2 regions of the Streptomyces spiramyceticus genome follow, and region 1 is predicted to be linked to the other one. Evidence: riboswitches for the same ligand, from Rfam matches in the RefSeq annotation. Region 1 holds a riboswitch; the other holds the start of a gene.

The links. A riboswitch is a leader RNA that binds a small molecule or an ion and turns the genes downstream of it on or off. The one in region 1 is predicted to bind glycine.
Region 2: another riboswitch for glycine. It lies ahead of gcvP (aminomethyl-transferring glycine dehydrogenase); the one in region 1 lies ahead of gcvT (glycine cleavage system aminomethyltransferase GcvT).

The regions. Positions count from the first base shown of each region.
Region 1 covers NZ_JARBAX010000001.1:4,766,713-4,772,517, reverse strand. The annotation lists gene PXH83_RS21985 (enhanced serine sensitivity protein SseB) at 55-828, opposite strand; gene PXH83_RS21980 (AAA family ATPase) at 878-1,567, opposite strand; glycine riboswitch at 1,718-1,836, shown strand; glycine riboswitch at 1,837-1,945, shown strand; gene gcvT (glycine cleavage system aminomethyltransferase GcvT) at 1,981-3,105, shown strand; gene gcvH (glycine cleavage system protein GcvH) at 3,164-3,544, shown strand; gene glyA (serine hydroxymethyltransferase) at 3,564-4,826, shown strand; gene PXH83_RS21960 (L-serine ammonia-lyase) at 4,968-5,805, shown strand, end outside.
Region 2 covers NZ_JARBAX010000001.1:364,883-370,687, reverse strand. The annotation lists gene PXH83_RS01560 (MerR family transcriptional regulator) at 133-753, shown strand; gene PXH83_RS01555 (DNA polymerase IV) at 814-2,307, shown strand; gene PXH83_RS01550 (PRC-barrel domain-containing protein) at 2,217-2,600, opposite strand; glycine riboswitch at 2,717-2,814, shown strand; glycine riboswitch at 2,816-2,965, shown strand; gene gcvP (aminomethyl-transferring glycine dehydrogenase) at 3,032-5,805, shown strand, end outside.

The sequences.
Region 1 (5,805 bases):
AGATGCCCTGGCAGTCCGCAGCAGCCCGCAGCAGTCCGCAGGAGTCCTCGGGTGTCAGGCGCGGGTGTAGAAGGGCCGCACCCTTTCCAGCATCCAGTCGGCGACAGGGTCCTTGGCGACGTCCAGCAGAAGCAGGTTGACCGGCCAGGGCACCTGGACCCGGCCGAGCGCCCGGCCGAGGGCGTCCATCGGGGCACTGCCGTCGGCGGCCTCCCAGGACGACAGCTGTACGCCGACGAAGAGCGTCGGGGACTCGCCCTCAATGCTCGCGAGCACCCTGCGGGCGGTGACCACCACCCGGCTTTCCTCGAACTCCCCCGCGGCGGCGGCGAGGAAGTCGACCGGCTCCTCCTGCCAGTCCGGCTCGAAGAGCCGCACCCGGGCGCCGCCGGCCGGTCCGTCCAGCGGCGTACGGCCGGCCCGGCACAGCTCGGCGACGGCGGCCGGCGGCAGCGGCACGCCGACCGCACCGTCGGGGTTCACGGCGATGCCCAGCTGCGGGGGCAGGCCGCGGGCGAACTCGCGGGCGGGGGCGACGGCGAAGGACATGTGGGGTCCGGCGCACTGGCGGAGCTGCTGCTCGGAGCTGAAGACGGGGACGTACGCCGCGCCCTGGATCTCCAGGGTCGGCAGATCCAGGTCCGGCGAGTCTGGGCCGCCGCCGGACGGCAGCGGCACCCATACCTGGCTGCGGCCGAGCACCTCGACTATGCGGGCACCCGCGGCGGGGTTGCCCAAGGAGGCGGCCAGGACCTCTTCGAGTTCATTGCCCGGCCAGCCGCCGCCGCCGTGCGGATGGGCGGGTGCCGGAAAGTCTGGGTAATCCACGGGTACGACCTTAACGCCGGTGCGTGGCCGTGCCCTGTGGGGCTCTTCCCTACCGCTTCGGCGGGAAGTCGATCACCGTCAGTGCCCCCGCCGCATCCCGGTCCAGCAGCACCGCCGACGCACACCCCGCCGGCACCCTGCCCCGCTCCGCGTCCCGTACGAGCCGGGCCACCGCCCGCCGGTGCCGTGCGAAGGCGTAGCCGGAGACGCCTCGGCCACGTTCCTCCTGCCCCGCCCGTGCCACCTCCGGCGTCACGTCGAGCAGCACCAGGTGCAGGGCGACGCCCCTGCGGCGGGCGTCGCGCGCCAGCCAGCGGCGTACCCAGGCGAGCGTGCCGCAGTCGTGGACCACGACGCTGTCGCCGGAGCGCAGCGCGCGCCGCAGTCCGGCGTAGTGGGCCGCCCGGACAAGGGGGCGGTAGAGGGCGTACGGCAGCAGCCTCGGCATCCGCGCCGCCCACCGCTCCCGTACGTCCTGCGAATCAATGCGGCGCGCGGCACTGGCCGTACGCCGGATCAGCGTGCTCTTGCCACTGCCGGGCAGGCCGGAGACGACCACCACGTCCCCCGCCGAGAAGCCCAGAACGCGCGGGCTGCGGCCCGCGCGCAGGCGCAGGTCGCGGACGGTCGGCGCGGGCCGGCGCGTGGCCTGCCTCGCCGGTACGCCGTGCTGTGCGGGCACCGCGCCGTGCACGGTCCCTGCCGTGGCCGCGTACGCGCCAGGCTGCTGCAACGTCATCGTCCTCCCCCAGTCGGGTGTCATCCACCCTTGCCCAAGAAGTGTAAAGAAAAGGTAATGAGCCACAAGCGATTTGCGGGGTGCAGCCCGAGCGTCCCGCTCCCGGACGATGCGTGCAATGATGTGCGCGCCAACTGCATACCGGCCGCTTGAATCCGCGCGGGAGAGTCCGAAGCACCCAGTTGTACTCCAGCAGTACGCAGTGCCCAGGACGCCGAAGGAGCAAGTTCCTCCCTTGAATCTCTCAGGCCCCGTACCGCGCGGGCGAGGCAGATCTGAAAAGCGAGTCGCCGTCGTGCGGCTCCACCCAAGGTGCAAGCCGGGGCTCTTTGCGAGCTCTCGGTGAACCTCTCAGGTTCCGATGACAGATGGGGAGGATTGTCCTCGCCTGTCATGCCCTGGGAGCCCCGCACATGAGCAATGTCCCCCGTCACACCGCCCTCGATGCGCTGCATCGCTCACTGGGCGCGTCCATGACCGACTTCGCGGGCTGGGACATGCCGCTCCGGTACGGCAGTGAGCGCGACGAACACAACGCCGTACGGACCCGCGCCGGCCTCTTCGATCTCTCCCACATGGGCGAGATCACCGTCACCGGTCCGCAGGCCGTCGACCTTCTGAATTACGCACTCGTCGGCAACATCGGCACCATCGGCCCCGGCCGCGCCCGCTACACCATGATCTGCCAGGAGGACGGCGGGATCCTCGACGACCTGATCGTCTACCGCCTGGCCGAAACCGAGTACATGGTTGTCGCCAACGCCGGGAACGCGCAGATCGTCCTCGACGCCATCACCGAGCGCGCTGCCGCTCAAGGCGGATTCGAGGCCGAGGTACGGGACGACCGTGACGCGTACGCCCTGATCGCCGTCCAGGGCCCCGAGTCCCCCGGCATCCTGAAGTCCATCACCGACGCCGACCTGGACGGGCTGAAGTACTACGCCGGCCTGCCCGGCACCGTCGCGGGCGTCCCCGCCCTCATCGCCCGTACCGGTTACACCGGCGAGGACGGCTTCGAGCTCTTCGTGGCTCCGGCCGACGCCGAGAAACTGTGGCAGGCACTGACCGAGGCGGGCAAGGACGTCGGCCTCGTCCCCGCCGGGCTCTCCTGCCGCGACACCCTGCGCCTGGAAGCGGGCATGCCGCTGTACGGGCACGAGCTGACCACCGCGCTCACCCCCTTCGACGCGGGCCTGGGCAGGGTCGTCAAGTTCGAGAAGGAAGGCGACTTCGTCGGCCGCGCCGCCCTGGAGGCCGCCGCCGAGCGCGCCGAGACCGCGCCGCCGCGCAAGCTGGTCGGCCTGATCGCCGAGGGCCGTCGCGTCCCGCGCGCCGGTTTCTCGGTCGTGGCCGACGGCAAGGTCATCGGCGAGGTCACCTCCGGCGCCCCGTCCCCGACGCTGGGCAAGCCGATCGCCATGGCATACGTCGACGCCGCGCACGCGGCGCCCGGCACCTCCGGTGTCGGCATCGACATTCGCGGTACGCATGAGCCGTACGAGGTCGTCGCGCTGCCGTTCTACAAGCGCCAGAAGTGACCCCACGCACAACCTGCCCGTTCACCAGCACTCCCCCGCGTACAGGAGAATTCAGGTCATGAGCAACCCCCAGCAGCTGCGTTACAGCAAGGAGCACGAGTGGCTGTCGACCGCCGAGGACGGCGTCGCGACGGTCGGCATCACGGAGTTCGCGGCCAACGCGCTCGGTGACGTCGTCTACGCCCAGCTCCCGGAGGTCGGCGACACGGTGACCGCGGGCGAGACCTGCGGCGAACTGGAGTCGACCAAGTCGGTCAGCGACCTGTACTCGCCCGTCTCCGGCGAGGTCGTCGAGTCCAACCAGGACGTCGTGGACGACCCGTCGCTGGTGAACTCCGCCCCGTTCGAGGGCGGCTGGCTGTTCAAGGTACGCGTCGCGGAGGAGCCGGCCGACCTGCTCTCCTCCGACGAGTACATCGCCCTCACCTCCGGCAACTGAGACCTCGATCGGGACCGTGATGACGCTTCTCAACACTCCCCTGCATGAGCTCGACCCGGACGTCGCCGCCGCCGTCGACGCCGAGCTGCACCGCCAGCAGTCCACCCTCGAAATGATCGCCTCGGAGAACTTCGCTCCGGTCGCCGTCATGGAGGCCCAGGGCTCCGTCCTTACCAACAAGTACGCCGAGGGCTACCCGGGCCGCCGTTACTACGGCGGCTGCGAGCACGTCGATGTCGTCGAGCAGATCGCCATCGACCGCATCAAGGCGCTCTTCGGCGCCGAGCACGCGAACGTACAGCCGCACTCGGGCGCCCAGGCCAACGCGGCCGCGATGTTCGCGCTGATCAAGCCCGGCGACACGATCATGGGTCTGAACCTCGCCCACGGCGGGCACCTGACCCACGGCATGAAGATCAACTTCTCCGGCAAGCTCTACAACGTGGTCGCGTACCACGTCGACGACACCACCGGCGAGGTCGACATGGCCGAGGTCGAGCGCCTCGCCAAGGAGTCGAAGCCGAAGCTGATCGTGGCCGGCTGGTCGGCGTACCCGCGTCAGCTGGACTTCGCCGCCTTCCGCCGCATCGCGGACGAGGTCGGCGCGTACCTCATGGTCGACATGGCACACTTCGCCGGTCTGGTCGCCGCGGGCCTGCACCCCAACCCGGTGCCGCACGCCCACGTCGTCACGACCACCACGCACAAGACCCTCGGCGGTCCGCGCGGCGGTGTGATCCTGTCCACGCAGGAGCTCGCCAAGAAGATCAACTCGGCGGTCTTCCCCGGTCAGCAGGGCGGCCCGCTGGAGCACGTCATCGCCGCGAAGGCCGTCTCCTTCAAGGTGGCGGCGTCGGAGGAGTTCAAGGAGCGCCAGCAGCGCACCCTGGACGGCGCCCGCATTCTGGCCGAGCGCCTGGTGCAGCCCGACGTCACCGAGCACGGCGTGTCCGTCCTCACCGGCGGCACGGACGTCCACCTGGTCCTCGTCGACCTGCGGAACTCCGAGCTCGACGGCCAGCAGGCCGAGGACCGTCTCCACGGGCTCGGCATCACGGTCAACCGCAACGCCATCCCGAACGACCCCCGGCCTCCGATGGTCACCTCGGGTCTGCGGATCGGTACGCCGGCCCTTGCCACCCGCGGTTTCCAGGCCGAGGACTTCACCGAGGTCGCGGACATCATCGCCGAGGCCCTGAAGCCGTCGTACGACGCCGACGCCCTGGCGGCCCGCGTCACGGCGCTCGCCGACAAGCACCCGCTTTACCCTGGTCTGAAGTAGTTCCGTACGCAACAGACTCAATATCGGGGCACCGCGCACACTGGACAGTGAGTGCGGTGCCCCGCACCTTGTGCACCGCCATTGATCATCTGCACCACCCCGGCAGACAGCGGCGTCTACCAACCCCTTAGGAGTACCCCCGTGGCCATCTCGGTCTTCGACCTGTTCTCGATCGGCATCGGCCCGTCCAGCTCCCATACGGTCGGCCCCATGCGCGCCGCCCGGCTGTTCGCCCGCCGGCTCAAGAACGACGGCCTGATCGCCCACACCGCCGCGATACGCGCAGAGCTCTTCGGCTCGCTCGGTGCGACCGGTCACGGCCACGGCACCCCGAAGGCCGTACTGCTCGGCCTGGAGGGGAACTCCCCGCGCACGGTCGACGTCGAGACCGCCGACGAGCAGGTCGAGCGCATCAAGGCGGACAAGCGCATCAATCTGCTGGGCGTGCACGAGATCGGCTTCGACTTCGACAAGGACCTGGTCCTGCACCGCCGCAAGGCCCTGCCGTACCACGCGAACGGCATGACCCTGTGGGCGTACGACGCCGAGGGCGCACCTCTGCTGGAGAAGACGTACTACTCGGTGGGCGGCGGCTTCGTCGTGGACGAGGACGCGGTCGGCGAGGACCGGATCAAGCTCGACGACACCATACTGAAGTACCCCTTCCGCACCGGCGACGAGCTGCTCCGCCTGGCCAAGGAGACCGGTCTGTCGATCTCCGCGCTGATGCTGGAGAACGAGAAGGCCTGGCGTACCGAGACCGAGATCCGCGAGGGGCTCCTGGAGATCTGGCGGGCCATGCAGGACTGCGTCGCGCGCGGCATGTCCCAGGAGGGCATCCTGCCGGGCGGCCTGAAGGTGCGCCGCCGGGCCGCGAACACCGCGCGCAAGCTGCGCTCCGAGGGTGACCCGCTGGCCCTCTCGATGGAGTGGATCACGCTCTACGCGATGGCGGTCAACGAGGAGAACGCCGCGGGCG
Region 2 (5,805 bases), 4.4 Mb from region 1:
CCTTTCCCCGGAGAGAGGTACGGGAAACCACTCTCAGGGTGATTATCACTCGGCGTGCCGAGTGTGGCGATCGTTGACGCACCCCGGGTGACTGCCTACCGTCGACAAGGCAGGTCAAGGACGGAGGTCGGCGTGAGAAGCAGCGGCGACGGTACGGTGGCGGGCGGGCCGTATCCGCTTCACGGCGGTTCAGTCGACCCCCGGGTGGGGCGGCAGGGCGCGGCCTCGGCCAGGGATGAAACGGCCGCGGCCGAGAGCACTGAGAGCATCGGGTACCGGGGGCCCACCGCCTGTGCGGCGGCCGGAATCACGTACCGGCAGCTCGACTACTGGGCGCGTACAGGGCTGGTCGAGCCGAGTGTCCGGGCCGCGTACGGCTCGGGCACGCAGCGTCTCTACAGCTTCAGGGACGTCGTCGTCCTCAAGATCGTCAAGCGCTTCCTGGACACCGGTGTCGCGCTGCAGAACATCCGCACCGCCGTCCAGCATCTACGGGCCCGCGGCTTCCAGGACCTCGACCGGATGACGCTCATGAGCGACGGGGCGACCGTCTACGAGTGCTCCTCGCCGGACGAGGTCGTCGAACTCCTCCAGGGCGGACAGGGCATTTTCGGGATCGCCGTGGGCGTGGTGTGGCGGGATGTGGAGAGCGCTCTGTCCCAGCTGCACGGCGAGCGCGTCGACACGGGCGAGACCCTGATCAGGCACAATCCCACCGACGAGCTCGCACGGCGCCGTAACAAGGCTGTCTGAGACGCTGCCTTCCGTGCTGCCGCCGGTCGATTGTCAGTGCCGTGCGGCAGCATCGATGGTGTGAGATCCACGCCGACCATCCTGCATCTGGACATGGATGCCTTCTACGCTGCCGCGGAGCAGGCGGCGAAGCCCAGCCTGCGCGGAAAGCCGGTCGTGGTCGGCGGGATCGGGACGCGCGGTGTCGTGGCCACCGCCTCGTACGAGGCCAGGCGCTTCGGGGTGCATTCGGCGATGCCGGTGGCGCAGGCCCGGCGGCTGTGTCCGAACGCCGCCTATCTCATGCCGCGCTTCGCTCTCTACAGGTCCGTCAGTGAACAGGTCATGGAGCTGCTCGGCCGGCTTTCCCCGCTGGTCGAACCGCTGAGCCTGGACGAGGCCTTCGTGGACCTGGAGGCGGGAGGGGTGGCCGACGACTCGGTGTCGGCCCGGAAGGCCGGGGAGCGGCTGCGGGCGGACATCAGAGTGGTCACGGGGCTCACCGCGTCCGTGGGGCTCGCGGGCTCCAAAATGCTTGCCAAGATCGCGTCGGAGCAGGCCAAGCCCGACGGTCTTGTGCTCATCGAGCCGGGAACCGAGCGGGAGCTGCTGGGACCGCTGCCGGTCCGGACGTTGCCCGGGGTCGGTCCGGCGACCGGGGAGCACCTGCGGCGGGCCGGGATGACGACCGTCGCCGATCTGGCGGAGGCGGGCGAGGACGAGCTTGTACGGCTGCTGGGGAAGTCCCACGGCGCGTCGCTGTACCAGATGGCGGTCGGGCACGACGACCGGCCGGTGGTCGCCGAGCGGGACGCCAAATCGGTGTCGGTCGAGGACACCTTCGAGGTGGACCTGCACGACCGGGTCAGGATCAGGATCGAAGTGGGCCGGCTGGCCGACCGGTGTGTCCAGCGGTTGCGGGCGTCCGGGCATTCCGGCAGGACGGTCGTGCTGAAGGTACGGCGGTACGACTTCTCGACGTTGACGCGCTCGGAGACCCTGCGTGGGCCGACCGACGATCCGAGCGTGGTCCGCGAGGCGGCGGGGCGGCTGCTGGAGGCAGTGGACACGACAGGCGGGGTGCGGCTCCTCGGGGTGGGCGTCACGGGTCTCGCGGACTACACCCAGGAGGACCTCTTCGCCCAGGCAGCGGGCGAGCAGGCAAAAGCGGAGGCCGGGGCTGGGACTGGGACTGGGGATGTGGCTGTGCGACAGGTGGGGGAGGCGGAGCCGGTCGGGGGTGGCGACGGGGCGGCGCACGCGTCCGAGCCGCCGCCGGAGCGCCGGTGGCTGGCCGGACAGGACGTGCGGCACGCCGAGTACGGCGCGGGGTGGGTGCAGGGCAGCGGAGTGGGGCGGGTGACGGTGCGGTTCGAGGAGCCGACGTCGGCGCCGGGGCGGGTGAGGACCTTCAAGGTCGACGATCCGGACCTCGTGCCGTCGGATCCGCTCCCGCTGGTGCCCGTCGCAGAGGATGGGGAGGATCAGGCGGTGTCGTCGCCGGCGATCTTGCCGAAGTCCTTGTCAGACGCCTCAGGCGTGTCGGGAGCGGGGAACGAGATATCGAGCCCGTAGTGGTGGTAGAGCTGCAGCTCCTGTGCCGGGGAGAGGTGGCGGCCGACGCCGAAGTCGGGGGCGTCCTTGATGAGCGAGCGCTCGTAGGGGACGCGGAGGGAGTCGTTCACGACCTCGCTGGGCTCCAGGGGGACGAAGGCGTCCCGGCTGAACAGGCCGGTGCGTACAGCTGCCCATTCGGGGACCCCGGTGGCGTCGTCGAGGTACACCTCGTCCACTGTTCCGATCTTGTTGCCGTTGCGGTCGAACGCCTTCCGGCCAATCAGGCTGCGTGGATCGATGTCGGTCTGCACGGTCCCTCCAACTGATCGCAGCTGCTCCCCGTACACACTACGAAAGTGCACATCGGGGGCCCCGGCCACTCGAGGGATGGGTGACGGGCCTCGCTGGTAGGCTGGCCAATGGCTGCTGACCCCGTGCGGGAGAGTCCTTCGGTGAACGTATCGGAGGCGCCGAAGGAGCAAATCCTCCCCGGAATCTCTCAGGCCCCCGTACCGCACGGTTGAGGTCACTCTGGAAAGCAGGGTGGGCGCCGGTCGGGCTTGTGTTCGTAGAGAGCACAGTCCGGAACGGAACCCTCCCTCACCGACGGTGAAAGCCGGAGCGTGCCTTCAATGGCCCTCCGGTGAAGCTCTCAGGTTGAGATGACAGAGGGGGAGGCCGTCCGGGCACCCGTGCCGTGGTGCCCCTCGCAGGTCGTGTCAGACCAGGAGGCCTTCCGCAGATGACCGCAAACCGCATTCCGCTCTCGCAGCTTGAGCGTGGCATCCCCTTCGAGCAGCGCCACATAGGGCCCGACGCCGAGGCGCAGGCCAAGATGCTTGCCCAGGTCGGTTACGGCTCGCTCGACGAGCTGACCGCGGCCGCGGTGCCGGACGTCATCAAGAGCGCCGGGGCGCTCGGGCTGCCGGACGCGCGCACCGAGGCCGAGGTGCTGGCCGAGCTGCGCACGCTCGCGGACCAGAACCAGGTACTCGCCCCGATGATCGGGCTCGGCTACTACGGCACCTTCACGCCGCCGGTGATCCTGCGCAACGTCATGGAGAGCCCGGCCTGGTACACGGCGTACACGCCTTACCAGCCGGAGATCTCGCAGGGCCGCCTTGAGGCGCTGCTCAACTTCCAGACGATGGTGGCCGACCTGACCGGCCTGCCGACCTCGGGCGCCTCGCTGCTCGACGAGGGCACCGCCGCCGCCGAGGCCATGGCGCTCGCGCGCCGCGTCGGCAAGGTCAAGAACGGCGTCTTTCTGATCGACTCCGACACGCTGCCGCAGACCGTCGCCGTCATCCAGACGCGCGCGGAGCCGACCGGTGTCGCGGTCGTCGTCGCCGACCTCTCCGACGGGATTCCCGCCGAGGTCGCCGAGCGCGGCGTCTTCGGTGTGCTGCTCCAGTACCCCGGCGCGTCCGGCGTCGTACGGGACATCAAGCCCGTCATCGAGCAGGCGCACGAGCTCGGGGCGATCGTCACCGTCGCCGCCGATCTGCTGGCCCTGACGCTGCTGACCTCGCCCGGCGAGCTCGGCGCCGACATCGCCGTCGGCACGACCCAGCGCTTCGGTGTGCCGATGGGCTTCGGCGGTCCGCACGCGGGCTTCATGGCCGTACGCGAGAAGTTCGCGCGCAGCCTGCCGGGGCGGCTCGTCGGTGTCTCCGTCGACGCCGACGGCAACAAGGCCTACCGGCTGGCGCTGCAGACCCGTGAGCAGCACATCCGCCGGGAAAAGGCCACCAGCAACATCTGCACCGCTCAGGTGCTGCTCGCGGTCATGGCCGGGATGTACGCCGTCTACCACGGCCCCGACGGCCTGCGCGGCATCGCACGCCGCACGCACCGGTACGCGACGCTGCTCGCCGAGGGCCTGCGGGCCGGCGGTGTCGAGGTCGTGCACGGCTCGTACTTCGACACCCTGACCGTGCGCGTCCCCGGCAAGGCCGCCGATGTCGTCGCCGCGGCCCGGCAGGGCGGCGTCAACCTGCACCTCGTCGACGCCGACTCCGTATCTGTCGCCTGCGACGAGACGACGGCCCGCGCCCAGATCGCCGCTGTCTGGTCCGCATTCGGCGTAGAGGCCGACCTGGAGGCGCTGGACGCCGCCACGGCCGAGGCGCTGCCCGAGGGGCTGCTCCGCACGGACGACTACCTGACGCACCCGGTCTTCCACCAGCACCGTTCCGAGACCGCGATGCTGCGCTACCTGCGGAAGCTGGCAGACCGTGACTACGCGCTCGACCGCGGCATGATCCCGCTCGGCTCCTGCACCATGAAGCTGAACGCGACCACCGAGATGGAGCCGGTCACCTGGCCGGAGTTCGGGGCGATCCACCCCTTCGCGCCGGTCGAGCAGGTGCAGGGCTATCTGACGCTCATCCGTGAGCTGGAGGAGCGGCTGGCCGAGGTCACCGGCTACGACGCGGTGTCGATCCAGCCCAACGCCGGTTCGCAGGGCGAGCTGGCGGGCCTCCTGGCCGTGCGGGCGTACCACCGGGCCAACGGCGACGACCAGCGCACGGTGTGCCTGATCCCGTCGTCCGCGCACGGCACCAACGCCGCGAGCGCCGTCATGGCCGGCATGAAGGTCGTCGTCGTCAAGACCCGCGAGGACGGCGAGGTCGACGTCGAGGACCTGCACGCCAAGATCGAGCAGTACCGCGACGAGCTGTCGGTGCTGATGATCACCTACCCGTCCACGCACGGGGTGTTCGAGGAGCACGTCGCCGACATCTGCGCGACGGTGCACGAGGCCGGCGGCCAGGTGTACGTCGACGGTGCCAACCTCAACGCGCTGGTGGGGCTGGCCAAGCCCGGCAAGTTCGGCGGCGACGTGTCGCACCTGAATCTGCACAAGACCTTCTGCATCCCGCACGGTGGCGGCGGCCCCGGTGTCGGTCCCGTCGGTGTGCGGGCCCACCTCGCGCCGTACCTGCCGAACCACCCGCTCCAGCCGTCGGCCGGCCCGGAGACGGGCGTGGGCCCGATCTCGGCCGCTCCGTGGGGCTCGGCGGGCATTCTGCCGATCTCGTGGGCGTACGTCCGTCTGATGGGCGCCGAGGGCCTCAAGCGGGCCACGCAGGTCGCCGTGCTCGCGGCGAACTACATCGCCAAGCGCCTGGAGCCGCACTACCCCGTGCTCTACACCGGTCCCAACGGGCTGGTCGCGCACGAGTGCATCGTCGATCTGCGGCCGCTGTCGAAGTCGACGGGCGTGAGTGTCGACGACATCGCCAAGCGCCTCATCGACTACGGCTTCCACGCGCCGACCATGTCGTTCCCGGTGGCCGGGACGCTGATGATCGAGCCGACCGAGAGCGAAGACCTGGGCGAGATCGACCGCTTCTGCGACACCATGATCGCCATACGCGGCGAGATCGAGAAGGTCGCTTCGGGCGAGTGGCCCGCGGACGACAACCCGCTGCACAACGCGCCGCACACCGCGGCCGCGCTCGGCGGGGAGTGGGAGCACGCGTACAGCCGCCAGGAGGCGGTCTTCCCGGC